Regions from separate parts of the Kribbella sp. NPDC051936 genome, predicted to be linked through region 1. Evidence: riboswitches for the same ligand, from Rfam matches in the RefSeq annotation. Region 1 holds a riboswitch; the other holds the start of a gene.

Evidence for each region. Region 1 has a riboswitch for FMN ahead of ribB (3,4-dihydroxy-2-butanone-4-phosphate synthase). Riboswitches for the same ligand answer to the same signal wherever they lie in the genome.
Region 2: linked by a shared signal. The riboswitch ahead of ribD (bifunctional diaminohydroxyphosphoribosylaminopyrimidine deaminase/5-amino-6-(5-phosphoribosylamino)uracil reductase RibD) and the one ahead of ribB (3,4-dihydroxy-2-butanone-4-phosphate synthase) in region 1 are both predicted to bind FMN.

Annotation. Positions count from the first base shown of each region.
Region 1 is NZ_JBFAXS010000001.1:676,072-681,322, reverse strand. Features, by position in the region: gene AB0L64_RS03520 (DUF4038 domain-containing protein) at 1-1,132, opposite strand, end outside; FMN riboswitch at 1,180-1,313, shown strand; gene ribB (3,4-dihydroxy-2-butanone-4-phosphate synthase) at 1,398-2,012, shown strand; gene AB0L64_RS03510 (transketolase C-terminal domain-containing protein) at 1,996-2,964, opposite strand; gene AB0L64_RS03505 (transketolase) at 2,961-3,872, opposite strand; gene AB0L64_RS03500 (sugar phosphate isomerase/epimerase family protein) at 3,869-4,864, opposite strand; gene AB0L64_RS03495 (carbohydrate ABC transporter permease) at 4,905-5,251, opposite strand, start outside.
Region 2 is NZ_JBFAXS010000010.1:60,089-65,339, reverse strand. Features, by position in the region: gene AB0L64_RS33055 (serine/threonine-protein kinase) at 1-616, shown strand, start outside; gene AB0L64_RS33050 (MFS transporter) at 665-1,876, shown strand; FMN riboswitch at 1,934-2,067, shown strand; gene ribD (bifunctional diaminohydroxyphosphoribosylaminopyrimidine deaminase/5-amino-6-(5-phosphoribosylamino)uracil reductase RibD) at 2,240-3,235, shown strand; gene AB0L64_RS33040 (riboflavin synthase) at 3,236-3,862, shown strand; gene pnuC (nicotinamide riboside transporter PnuC) at 3,859-4,533, shown strand; gene AB0L64_RS33030 (bifunctional 3,4-dihydroxy-2-butanone-4-phosphate synthase/GTP cyclohydrolase II) at 4,534-5,251, shown strand, end outside.

The DNA.
Region 1 (5,251 bases):
TGCTCCACGCCTCGTGGCCCTGCCACCAGCCCTCGGCCACACCGGTCCGGCCGGTGTGCTCGTACGTCGGTTCGCCGTTCGCGACCGCCTTGACCGGGTGGTTCCGCCACATGTCGGCGACCCGCTCGGGGACGTGCTCGCCGGTGTGGCCGGTCTGGCACCACTGGAAGTCGAGCCACTCGGCGTCCTGGTGGGCGTCGGCGCGGATGTGCGGGCGGTAGTGGATGCCGGTGGGCTGCTCGTAGCAGTCGACCGCGTGTACCTCGGCGCCGCCCGCCGCGGTCTGCGGCTCGACTCCGGAGCCGTCGCCGCCGACCAGGTAGATCGCCGGCCGGGCGCCGTACCGCGCGACGAGGTAGCGGCAGTAGGCGGCGTACTCCTGCTCTGGCACCACGGTGCCGGCCACGTCGAGGCCTTTCCAGCCGAACCCCTGGAAGACGGGCTGCAGGACCGGGACGATGCCGTGCTCGACGAGGATGTCGAGGAGGTCGTCGAGGTACTGGAAGTACTCGGCGTTCAGTTGCCGCAGGTGACCGTCGGGCAGGTCCTCGAAGCCGACGTCGAAGCCTTCGTCCTGGGTGCGGTCGCGCGGACCGACCGCGCGCATGTCCGGCTGCACGGTCATCAGGAGTACCGCGTTGAAACCCTTGGACTGCCGGTCCGCGGCGTACTCACGTACTTGCTCCGGGGTGGCGCGCCAGGGCAGCGCCCAGGCAGTGTCGGCCACCAGCAGCGCCGGCGTCCGGTCCGCATGCACGAGACTGCGCCCGCCAGGCGACATCCGCCAGAACCCATGGCGAAAGAACGGATTGAGCTCGTCGTCGAGCGCGGGGGCCACGTCGAACTCCCCGAAGCCGGGCGCTGTGGGCACGTCCGGCCGGGTCGGGGTCGGCTCGCTCGTCCACCGCCAACGGCCGGCAAGCGGTGCCGCGAAGCGGACCTTCCGCACCACAGCAACGCCCGCCGCGGCGGCTCCTCCGGCCGCACCATCGCCCGGTCCCGTGCCACCTCCCGCCGCCGCGCCGCCGTAGAACGTGGGGCGGCGGAGTGCCAGGCCGGACTCGTGCTCGAAATCGACCCAGTCGCCGGTAGCCGGCAGTTCGATCTCTCGCCAGACGGATGAGATGGACATGACACTCCTGGGGTGCTCGTTGCCGTTAAGCTGATGGTCGAGAGAACACACGTGCTCTGGGGTCGGTGAAATTCCGAGCCGGCGGTGACAGTCCGCGACCCGTGACTCCGCGAGGAGGAGCGGTTGACCTGGTGGAACTCCAGGACCGACGGTGAAAGTCCGGATGGGAAGACGCACGTGGCAGTCGCACGTCCTCGGAAACGGGGGCGTGGGCTTGTCGTTGCCCCCGGAGTGCTCTGCGTGCACTGCCGAGAGGACAACGACCGTGAACACCGTCACCAGCCTGGACACCATCGAGCGCGCCGTCGCCGAGATCGCCGTCGGGCGACCCGTGGTGGTCGTCGACGACGAGGACCGCGAGAACGAGGGCGACCTGACCTTCGCCGCGAGCCTCGCGACCCCCGAGTTGATGGCCCTGCTCGTCCGCCACACCAGCGGCTACGTCTGCGCGCCCGCCGCGCCGGAGATCCTGGACCGGCTCGAGTTGCCGCTGATGGTGCCGGACAACCAGGACAGCCTGCGGACGGCGTACACCGTGTCCGTCGACGCGGCGACCGGCGTCGGCACCGGCATCTCCGCCGCGGACCGGGCGCGGACCGTCCGCGTGCTGGCCGATCCCTCGGCGCAGCGCGCGGACCTGATCCGGCCCGGCCACATCCTGCCGTTGCGTGCCGTCGACGGCGGAGTCCGGCAGCGGCCCGGTCACACCGAGGCCACCGTCGAACTCGTCCGGCTGGCCGGACTGCCGCCGGTCGGCGTGATCGGCGAGCTCATGAACGACGACGGCACCCTGATGACCGGCGCCGACCTGCGCGGTTTCGCCGACACTCATGGCTTCGCGATGATCTCGATCGCGGATCTCGTCAGCTACCTGGCCTGAGCAGCTTGCGGGCGGCGTCGGCGATGCCGTCCGCGGACAGGCCGTACCGGTCGAGCAGGTAGCCGGCCGACCCCGTCGGCGCGAACTCGCCGATGCCCAGGATCGACACCCGGGCCGGGTGGTGCTGGACGACGGTCTCCGCGACCGCGCCGCCGAGCCCGCCGCCCGGCACCGCTTCCTCGGCGGTCACGATGCCGGCCGTCTCCCGCGCGGCCGCGACCACGGCGTCGACGTCCAGCGGTTTCACCGTCGGCATCGACAGCACCCGGGCCGAGATCCCTTCCGTGGCGAGCCGTTCCGCGGCGGCCAGCGCCCGCCACAGCACGGTCCCGTTGCTGATCACGGTCACGTCGTTGCCTTCGCGGACCGTGATCGCCTTGCCGAGCCGGAACTCGTAGTCGTCGCCGTACACCTTCGGCACGCTCATCCGGCTGACCCGGATGAACACCGGCCCGTGCGCGGCGGCCGCCCAGCGCAGCGCGGCCGCGGTCTCGACCGGATCCGCCGGCACGACGATCCGCAGGCCGTCGATCGCGCGCAGCCAAGCGATGTCCTCGATCGAGTGGTGTGTCGGGCCGAGCTCGCCGTACGCGACGCCCGGGCTCATCCCGCACAGCTTCACGTTGGTGTTCGAGTACGCGACGTCGGCCTTGATCTGCTCGAGCGCACGTCCGGTGAGAAAGCAGGACGCCGCCGACACGAACGGGATCCGGCCGCCGTTGGCCAGCCCGGACGCGACCCCGACCATGTCCTGCTCGGCGATGCCGACGTTGATCAGCCGGTCCGGGAACGCCTTGCGGAAGCTGTTCAGCTTGCTCGACCCGACGGAGTCGTTGACCACACCCACGATCCGGTGATCGGCCTCGGCGAGCTCCGCGAGCGTCTCGACGTACGCGTCCCGGCAGTCGTACCGTGGCTGGTCGGCGATGGAAGGGGTTTGTACGGCGGTCATGCCGGCTCCTTGGCAAATCCGGGAACAACAGCCTCCAGCTCGGTCAGCGCCTGCTGGAACTCCGCCGCGTCCGGCACCCGGTGGTGCCAGGCGACGTTGTTGCTCATGAACGAGATCGGGTGGCCCTTGTGCGTGTGGGCGATCACGAAGGTCGGCTTGCCCGGGCGGAACGGTACGGCGGACAGCACGTCGAGCAGCTCGCCGTGGTCGTGGCCGTTCACCTCGACCACCGCGAACCCGAACGCGGCCGCCTTCTCCGGCAGCGGGTCGAGGTCGTTGGTCTCCTTGGTGGTCGCACCCTGCTGCAGCCGGTTCCGGTCGACGATCACGGTCAGCCGGTCGAGCTGGTACTGCGAGGCCGCCATCATCGCCTCCCAGTTCGACCCCTCCTGCAGCTCGCCGTCGCCGACGAGTACGTACGTCCGCCGCAGCGAGACGTCGAGCTTGGCCGACAGGGCATGGCCGACCGCGACCGGCAGGCCGTGCCCGAGCGGGCCGGTGTTCGCCTCGACGCCGGCCACCTTGTTCCGGTTCGGGTGCCCGTTCAGCGCGGACAGCGGCTTGAGGAACGTCGCGAGCTCCGCGACCGGCAGGAACCCGAACGCCGCGAGCGTCGTGTAGAGCGCCCCGGCGACGTGGCCCTTGCTGAGGATGAAGCGGTCCCGCTCCGGGTCGTCGACCGCGTCGGGCGAGATGTCGAGCACGGCGCCGTACAGCGTTGCCAGGATGTCGATCGCGGAGAAGTCACCGCCGATGTGCCCGGCGCCGGCGTGGTGGACCAGCTTCAGGTCCTGGATCCGGATCTGCTTGGCGGCCTCGGCGATGTGCACGATCTGCTCGGCGCGGCTGCTGTGGATCGGCAGCCGTCCGAGGACCGGCAGCGTCGCGTGCTCGACGGTCAGCGTCATACGATCTCCGCCATCGAACTCAGCAGGACCTTCTGGACCAGCTTCTGCGCGGCGAGGGCGTCGTGGGACGCCTGTGCCGCCGCCAGCGCCTCCTCGTCCAGGACGTCGAGCGCGTGGTGCACCGCCTTCAGGAAGGTGATCGCCTGCTTCGCGGCCTGCACGCTGTCCTCGCGGAACGGGAACTGGTCGAGCTGCCAGACGCCGTCCCAGTTGTTCCGGCGCAGCGTGTGGAAGAACTCGAACGTCTCGACCAGGTGCACCGAGCCGACCACCATGTCGTCGTCCCAGCCGCGCAGGTTGTCGTTGACGTCGATCGCGAACAGCCGGCCGTAGTCGATCGCCAGCTGCGCCGCGTCGGCCGGCGTCTCCTGGCCGTACAGCGAGTGGCCGAAGTCGAGCAGGATGCCGAGGTTCGGCAGGCCGATCTTCTCGATGCCGAGCAGCGTGCGCGCGACGTTCGGGAAGATGATCTTCACCCGCGGCTCACGCGGCTTGTACTCGATCACGAAGTTGATGTCGCGGTGCGCCGACACCAACTCCTTGAGACCGTCCAGCGCCAGGTTCCAGATGTCGTGGTAGTTGACCTGGAACGGATAGTCCCAGCCGTCCTGGCCGGGCCACAGCTTCACGTACGAGCAGCCCAGGTCCTTGGCCAGCTCGGTTGCCTGGTGCAACAGCTCCAGCGCCTGCTGACGGACCTTCGGGTCCGGGTTCGTGAACGACCCCTTGACGAAGTCCTTGGTGTAGATCTCCGGCGTGATCGCGATCGCCTTCAGGTTGTTCCGCTGCAGCGCGGACTTGACCTCGTCGAGCGTGCCGTCGTACCCGGCGAACGGCCAGTTCAGGTCGACGACGGACAGGTCGCCGACGGCACCGGCCCGGTCGATCTGCTCCAGCAGCCCGACGGGCTCGCCGTACCCGTCGGTGGCGTAACGGTCCTTGTAGGTGGCGAAGTGCCAGATACCCGCGCCGAAGACCGGCATGTCTGTCATGGTTTCGATTCTCCTTGTCATGGGGCGGTGTGGGGCGGTGTCAGCCCTTCAGCGAGCCGGCGGTGAGGCCGCCGACGATCCAGCGCTGAAGGAGGGTGTAAGCGATCAGGATCGGCACGACGGCGATCAGGATGCCTGCCGCGAGGCCGGTGTTGTTGTTGGCGAACTGGCCCTGGAAGTTCAGCAGCCCGACCGGGATGGTCTTGTGCGCGTCGGAGTTCAGCAGGATCAGCGCGAACAGGAACTCGTTCCAGGTCGCGACAGCGTCCAGGATCGCCACCGTGACGAGCGCCGGCACCGACAGCGGCAGGATGATCGTGAAGAACACCCGCCAGTCGCCGGCGCCGTCCACCCGGGCGGCCTCGATGATCTCGTCCGGGAGCTGCC
Region 2 (5,251 bases), on a different contig from region 1:
CAACCTGCTGCTCGACGTCACCGGGACGGGGCGGCCGCACCTGCGCCTGTCGGACTTCGGCGTCGCCGGTCTGCTCGACGAGCCGCGGATGACCCGCCACAGCGCGGTCCTCGGGACGCCCGGCTACCTCGCCCCCGAGCAGCTCACGGGTGCGGACCCCGACCCGCGCCAGGACCTGTACGCCGTCGGCGCCGTCGCCGTCGAACTCCTCACCGGCGAACGCCCCGGCGCAACCGGCCCCCTTCCGGAGCTCGGCGGGCCGCTGGGCACCTTTATCAGCATCCTCACGGCGAAGGACCCGTCCGATCGCCCCGCCTCCGCCGCAGCAGCCGGCCGCCTCCTGGCCGAAACCGGCACCCTCCCGCCACCAGACACCGACCCCTGGTCCCACACCCCCGACGCCCCCGAGGTCTTCGACCAACTCCCCCCACTCCCACCCAACTGGGCCCCCACACCACCACCCGGGCTGGCTGCTGCGGATGGGCGGGGCGCATCGTCTGGGCCGCGGCCGGCTGCTGCGGCTGGGCGGGGTCGGGTGTTGTGGGTGGTGGCTGTGGCTTGTTTGGCTGGGGGGATTGGGCTGGTGGGGACGGCCGGCTGGCTGTTCTTTCGCTGAGTGGTAATTCGCCGGACCTGGGGGGCGTGGCGTGGAAGACTTTTGGTGATGGATCCGTCAGTGGTCACCGCGCCGACGACGGGTCGGCTGCGGTTTCTGATCGCCGCGCTGGCGATCACGACGACCGTCGGGTACGGCGTGCTCACGTACGCCTTCAGCGCCCTCGTCGGCCCGATGAGCCACGAGCTGTCCATCTCCACCACGACCGCGGTCGGCGCGTCCACGATCGCCGTGCTGGTCAGCGGCCTCATCTCGATCCCCGTCGGTCGCCGCCTGGACGTCCGCGGCGGGCGCGGTCTGATGGCGTCCGGCTCGGCCCTGGCCGCGGCCGCCGTCCTCGGCTGGTCGCAGGTCCAGAACACCGTCCAGTTGTACGCCGTCTTCGTCCTGATCGGCGTCGCCTGCGCGATGGTCCTCTACCCGCCCGCCTTCGCCGTCGTGGTCGCCGTCGCGGCCCCGACCGCCCGAACGAACTCGATCCTCACCATCACGATGGTCGGCGGACTGGCCAGCTCGATCTTCATCCCGCTCACCGGTTACCTCGCCCACAGCCTCGGCTGGCGCTCCGCCCTCGTCGTGCTGGCCGGCATCCTCGCCGTCACCACAGTCCCGCTGCACTTCCTCGCCGTACCGCGGCAAGCGCCACGGCCCACATCCACGCGGCACCCGAAGTCACCGGCCAGAGTTCTGCGCGATCCCGGGTTCTGGCTGCTCGCCGGGGCGTTCGTCGTACACAGCGCGGCGCTCGCCGTGATCGCCGTCCACCTGGTCCTCTACCTCGTCAGTCTGGGCCACCCGCCGGCGCGGGCGGCTAGCCTGGCGGGGCTGCTCGGCCTGATGTCGGTGACCGGGCGACTGGTGGCGAGCGTGTCCGCACGGTGGTTGCCGATGGCGACGATCACCGCGCTGATCCTGCTCGTCCAGGGCGTCGCGGTCGCGCTGCTGCCCGCCGTCGGCGAGCACGTCGGCGGGGCGATCGGGTGCCTGGTGCTGTTCGGCCTGGGGTTCGGGGTGTCGTCGATCGCGACCCCGGCGATCCTGCTCGACCGGTACGGCGCGAGCGGCTTCGGCACGATCGCCGGGATGCTCGGCACGCCGACCACGATCGCGAAGGCGGTCGGGCCACTCGTCGGCGCCGGGCTGGCCGGCGCGTTCGGGTACCGGCCGCTGATCCTCGCGGTGGCCGCCGGCTGCGCGCTGGCCGGAGCGGCGCTGGCCCTCACCCGCCGGCTGGTGCCGCCGGCGTCGACCAGGATGTGACCTGGGTCGTGGTGCGGGTTGCGGCAGAGGGCATACTTGAAGCACGAGTGAACCCACTCGCGTGCTCCGGGGTCGGTGTAATTCCGAGCCGGCGGTAACAGTCCGCGACCCGGTCGCTGCGGTATGGCGATCGGTTGACCTGGTGGAATTCCAGGACCGACGGTGAAAGTCCGGATGGGAGGCGCACGCGGTCGACGGGTGCGCTCTGGCGCCCGACGGCGCGGAGCGTGGGCTGTGACGGCCCGCGCGACGCGGTTCCCGGTGGGCGGCGGAGCGGACGTGCCGGCCGGAGGCCCCGGAGTGCGTCCGTGACGACGAGGGGCCCGAGCAGTGAACGACGCGTCGCCGATCGACATCGCCTGGATGAGGCGTGCTGTCGAGCTGGCTGCGAGAGCTGTCGGCAGCACCCATCCCAACCCGGTGGTCGGGTGCGTGATCACCGGCCGCGACGGGCATCCGGTGGGCGAGGGCTTCCATGCCGTTGCCGGCGGCCCGCACGCCGAGGTCGAGGCGCTCCGGATGGCCGGTGCCCGCGCCCGCGGCGGTACGGCGTACGTCACGCTCGAGCCGTGCAACCACACCGGCCGGACCGGTCCGTGCGCGGACGCTCTGATCGAGGCGGGGATCGCGCGCGTCGTGTACGCCGTACCCGACCCGAACCGGACCGCCGCGGGCGGCGCCGACAAGCTCCGGACCAAGAACATCGAGGTCGTGGAGGGCGTATTGCGCTCCGAGGCCGAGGCGGTCAATCACGTCTGGCTGCACAGCGTTCGGGTCGGGCGCCCGTTCGTCACCTGGAAGTTCGCGACCACGCTCGACGGGCGGTCCGCGGCGCCGGACGGGACCAGCAAGTGGATCACCGGCCCGATTGCGCGGGCCGACGTCCATCGGCTGCGGGCGGAGTGCGACGCGATCGTCGTCGGCACCCAGACGGTGCTGAACGACGACCCCGAGCTGACGGTCCGCGACGAGAACGACGTTCCCGCGGTGCGGCAGCCGCTACGGGTGGTCGTCGGTGACCGCGAGATCCCGCCGACCGCGCGCGTCCGCAACGACCGCGCCGAGACGTTGCTGCTGCCGACCCACGATCCCGCCGAGGTGCTCCGGCAGCTGGACGACCGGCAGATCCGGCACCTCTGGCTCGAAGGCGGTCCGACGCTGGCCGCCGCGTTCCTGCGCGCCGGTCTGGTCGACCAGATCGTCGCGTACGTCGCTCCGGCCGTCCTCGGCTCCGGCTACGCCGCGGTCGGCGACCTCGGCGCGGAATCGATCGACCACCTGCGGCGGTTCAAGCTAGCGGACGTCACCCGCCTCGGCGACGACGTCCGGCTGACCCTGGTTCCTCTGGGAGGAAAGTAGATGTTCACCGGCATCATCGAAGAACTCGGCACCGTCGAGTCCCTGGATCTACTGGACGGTGACGCCGCGCGGCTCACCATCCGCGGTCCGAAGGTGACCGAGGACGCCGCGCACGGCGCCTCGATCGCGGTCAACGGCTGCTGCCTGACGGTGGTGGAGTACGGCGGTGGCCTGTTCACCGCGGATGTGATGCGCGAGACGCTGCAGCGGACCAGCCTCGGCGGTCTGGAGAAGGGCTCGCCGGTCAACCTCGAGCGGGCCGTCGCCGCGCACGAACGGCTCGGCGGCCACATCGTCCAGGGGCACGTCGACGGCACCGGCACGATCGCCTCCCGGACCCCGGCGGAGCGCTGGGAGGACGTCCGGGTCGCGACGTCCCCGGAGATCCTGCGGTACGTCGCCGAGAAGGGATCGATCGCGATCGACGGCGTCTCGCTGACCGTGACCGACGTGGACGACGCGACCGGCACGTTCGGGGTCAGCCTGATCCCGACCACGCTCGAGCTGACCGTGCTGGGCGCGAACAAGGTCGGCGACACCGTCAACCTCGAGGTCGACGTGATCGCCAAGTACGTCGAGCGGCTGCTGACCGCCGGCACAGTGCAGGACAACGGAGGCGAGAAGTGAACGCGATCGACTGGCTGTTGCACTCCCAGGTGACGATCGCCGGGTCGCCGGTGCTCGTCCGGGAGATTGTCGGCAACGTGTTCGGTCTGGCCAGCGCACTGTTCGGCATGCGCCGGCTGGTCGCCGCGTGGCCGGTCGGCATCGTCGGCAACGTGCTGCTGTTCACGGTCTTCGTCGGCGGAATCTTCGACACCCCGCAGGACAAGGACCTCTGGGGTCAGGCCGGCCGGCAGGTGTTCTTCGCGCTCGTCAGCCTGTACGGGTGGTACCGCTGGTACCAGACCCGGCACCACGGCGCCGACAAGGCGGTGCAGCCGCGCTGGGCGACCGCGCGCGAGCGGCTCGAACTCGGCGGTGTCGCCGTGGTGCTGTACGCGATCTCGTACTTCGTGCTGCGCGAGCTCGGCTCGTGGGGCCCGCAGTGGGACGCGTGGATCCTCACCGGCTCGATCCTGGCGACGTACGGGATGGCGCGCGGCTTCGTCGAGTTCTGGCTGATCTGGATCGCCGTCGACGTGGTCGGCGTACCGCTGCTGGTGCAGGCGAAGTTCTACCCGTCCGCGACGATGTACATCGTGTACGGCCTCTTCTGCGTCCTCGGATTCGCGTCGTGGTGGAAGATCCAGAACCGTGAGCGGATCCAGACTCCTGAACCGGTGGTGGTGGGTTAGATGGGTGACGTGCTGAAGCTCGACACGATCGAGCACGCGATCGAGGAGATCCGCGCCGGGCGGCCGGTGATCGTCGTCGACGACGAGGACCGCGAGAACGAGGGCGACCTGATCTTCGCCGCGTCCAAGGCGACGCCCGAGCTGCTGGCGTTCCTGATCCGGTACAGCTCCGGTGTGGTGTGCGTGCCGATGGAGGGCGCGGAGCTCGACCGGCTCGGGATCCCGCTGATGACGCCGCACAACCGCGAGCGGATGCGGACGGCGTACACGATCTCCGTCGACGCGCGGGACGGCATCTCCACCGGGATCTCGGCCGCCGACCGGGCGCGGACGATCCGGGTGCTGGCCGACTCCGCCTCGGAGCCGTACGACCTGGTGCAGCCGGGGCACGTGTTCCCGCTGCGCGGTCGCGAAGGCGGCGTACTGGTTCGGCCCGGGCACACCGAGGCGTCCATCGACCTGGCGCGGCTGGCCGGGTTGACGCCGGCCGCGGTGATCTCCGAGATGGTGAACGACGACGGGACCATGAAGCGCGGTCCGGAGCTGCGGGAGTTCGCCGACGAGCACGGGCTCGTGCTGGTGTCGATCGACGACCTGATCCGGTACCGGCGTCGTACCGAGTCCCAGATCCAGCGGGTCGCGACGACGACGCTGCCGACCCGGTACGGCGATTTCGTTGCCCACGGCTACCGGAACGTCGTGGACGGGTCGGAGCAAC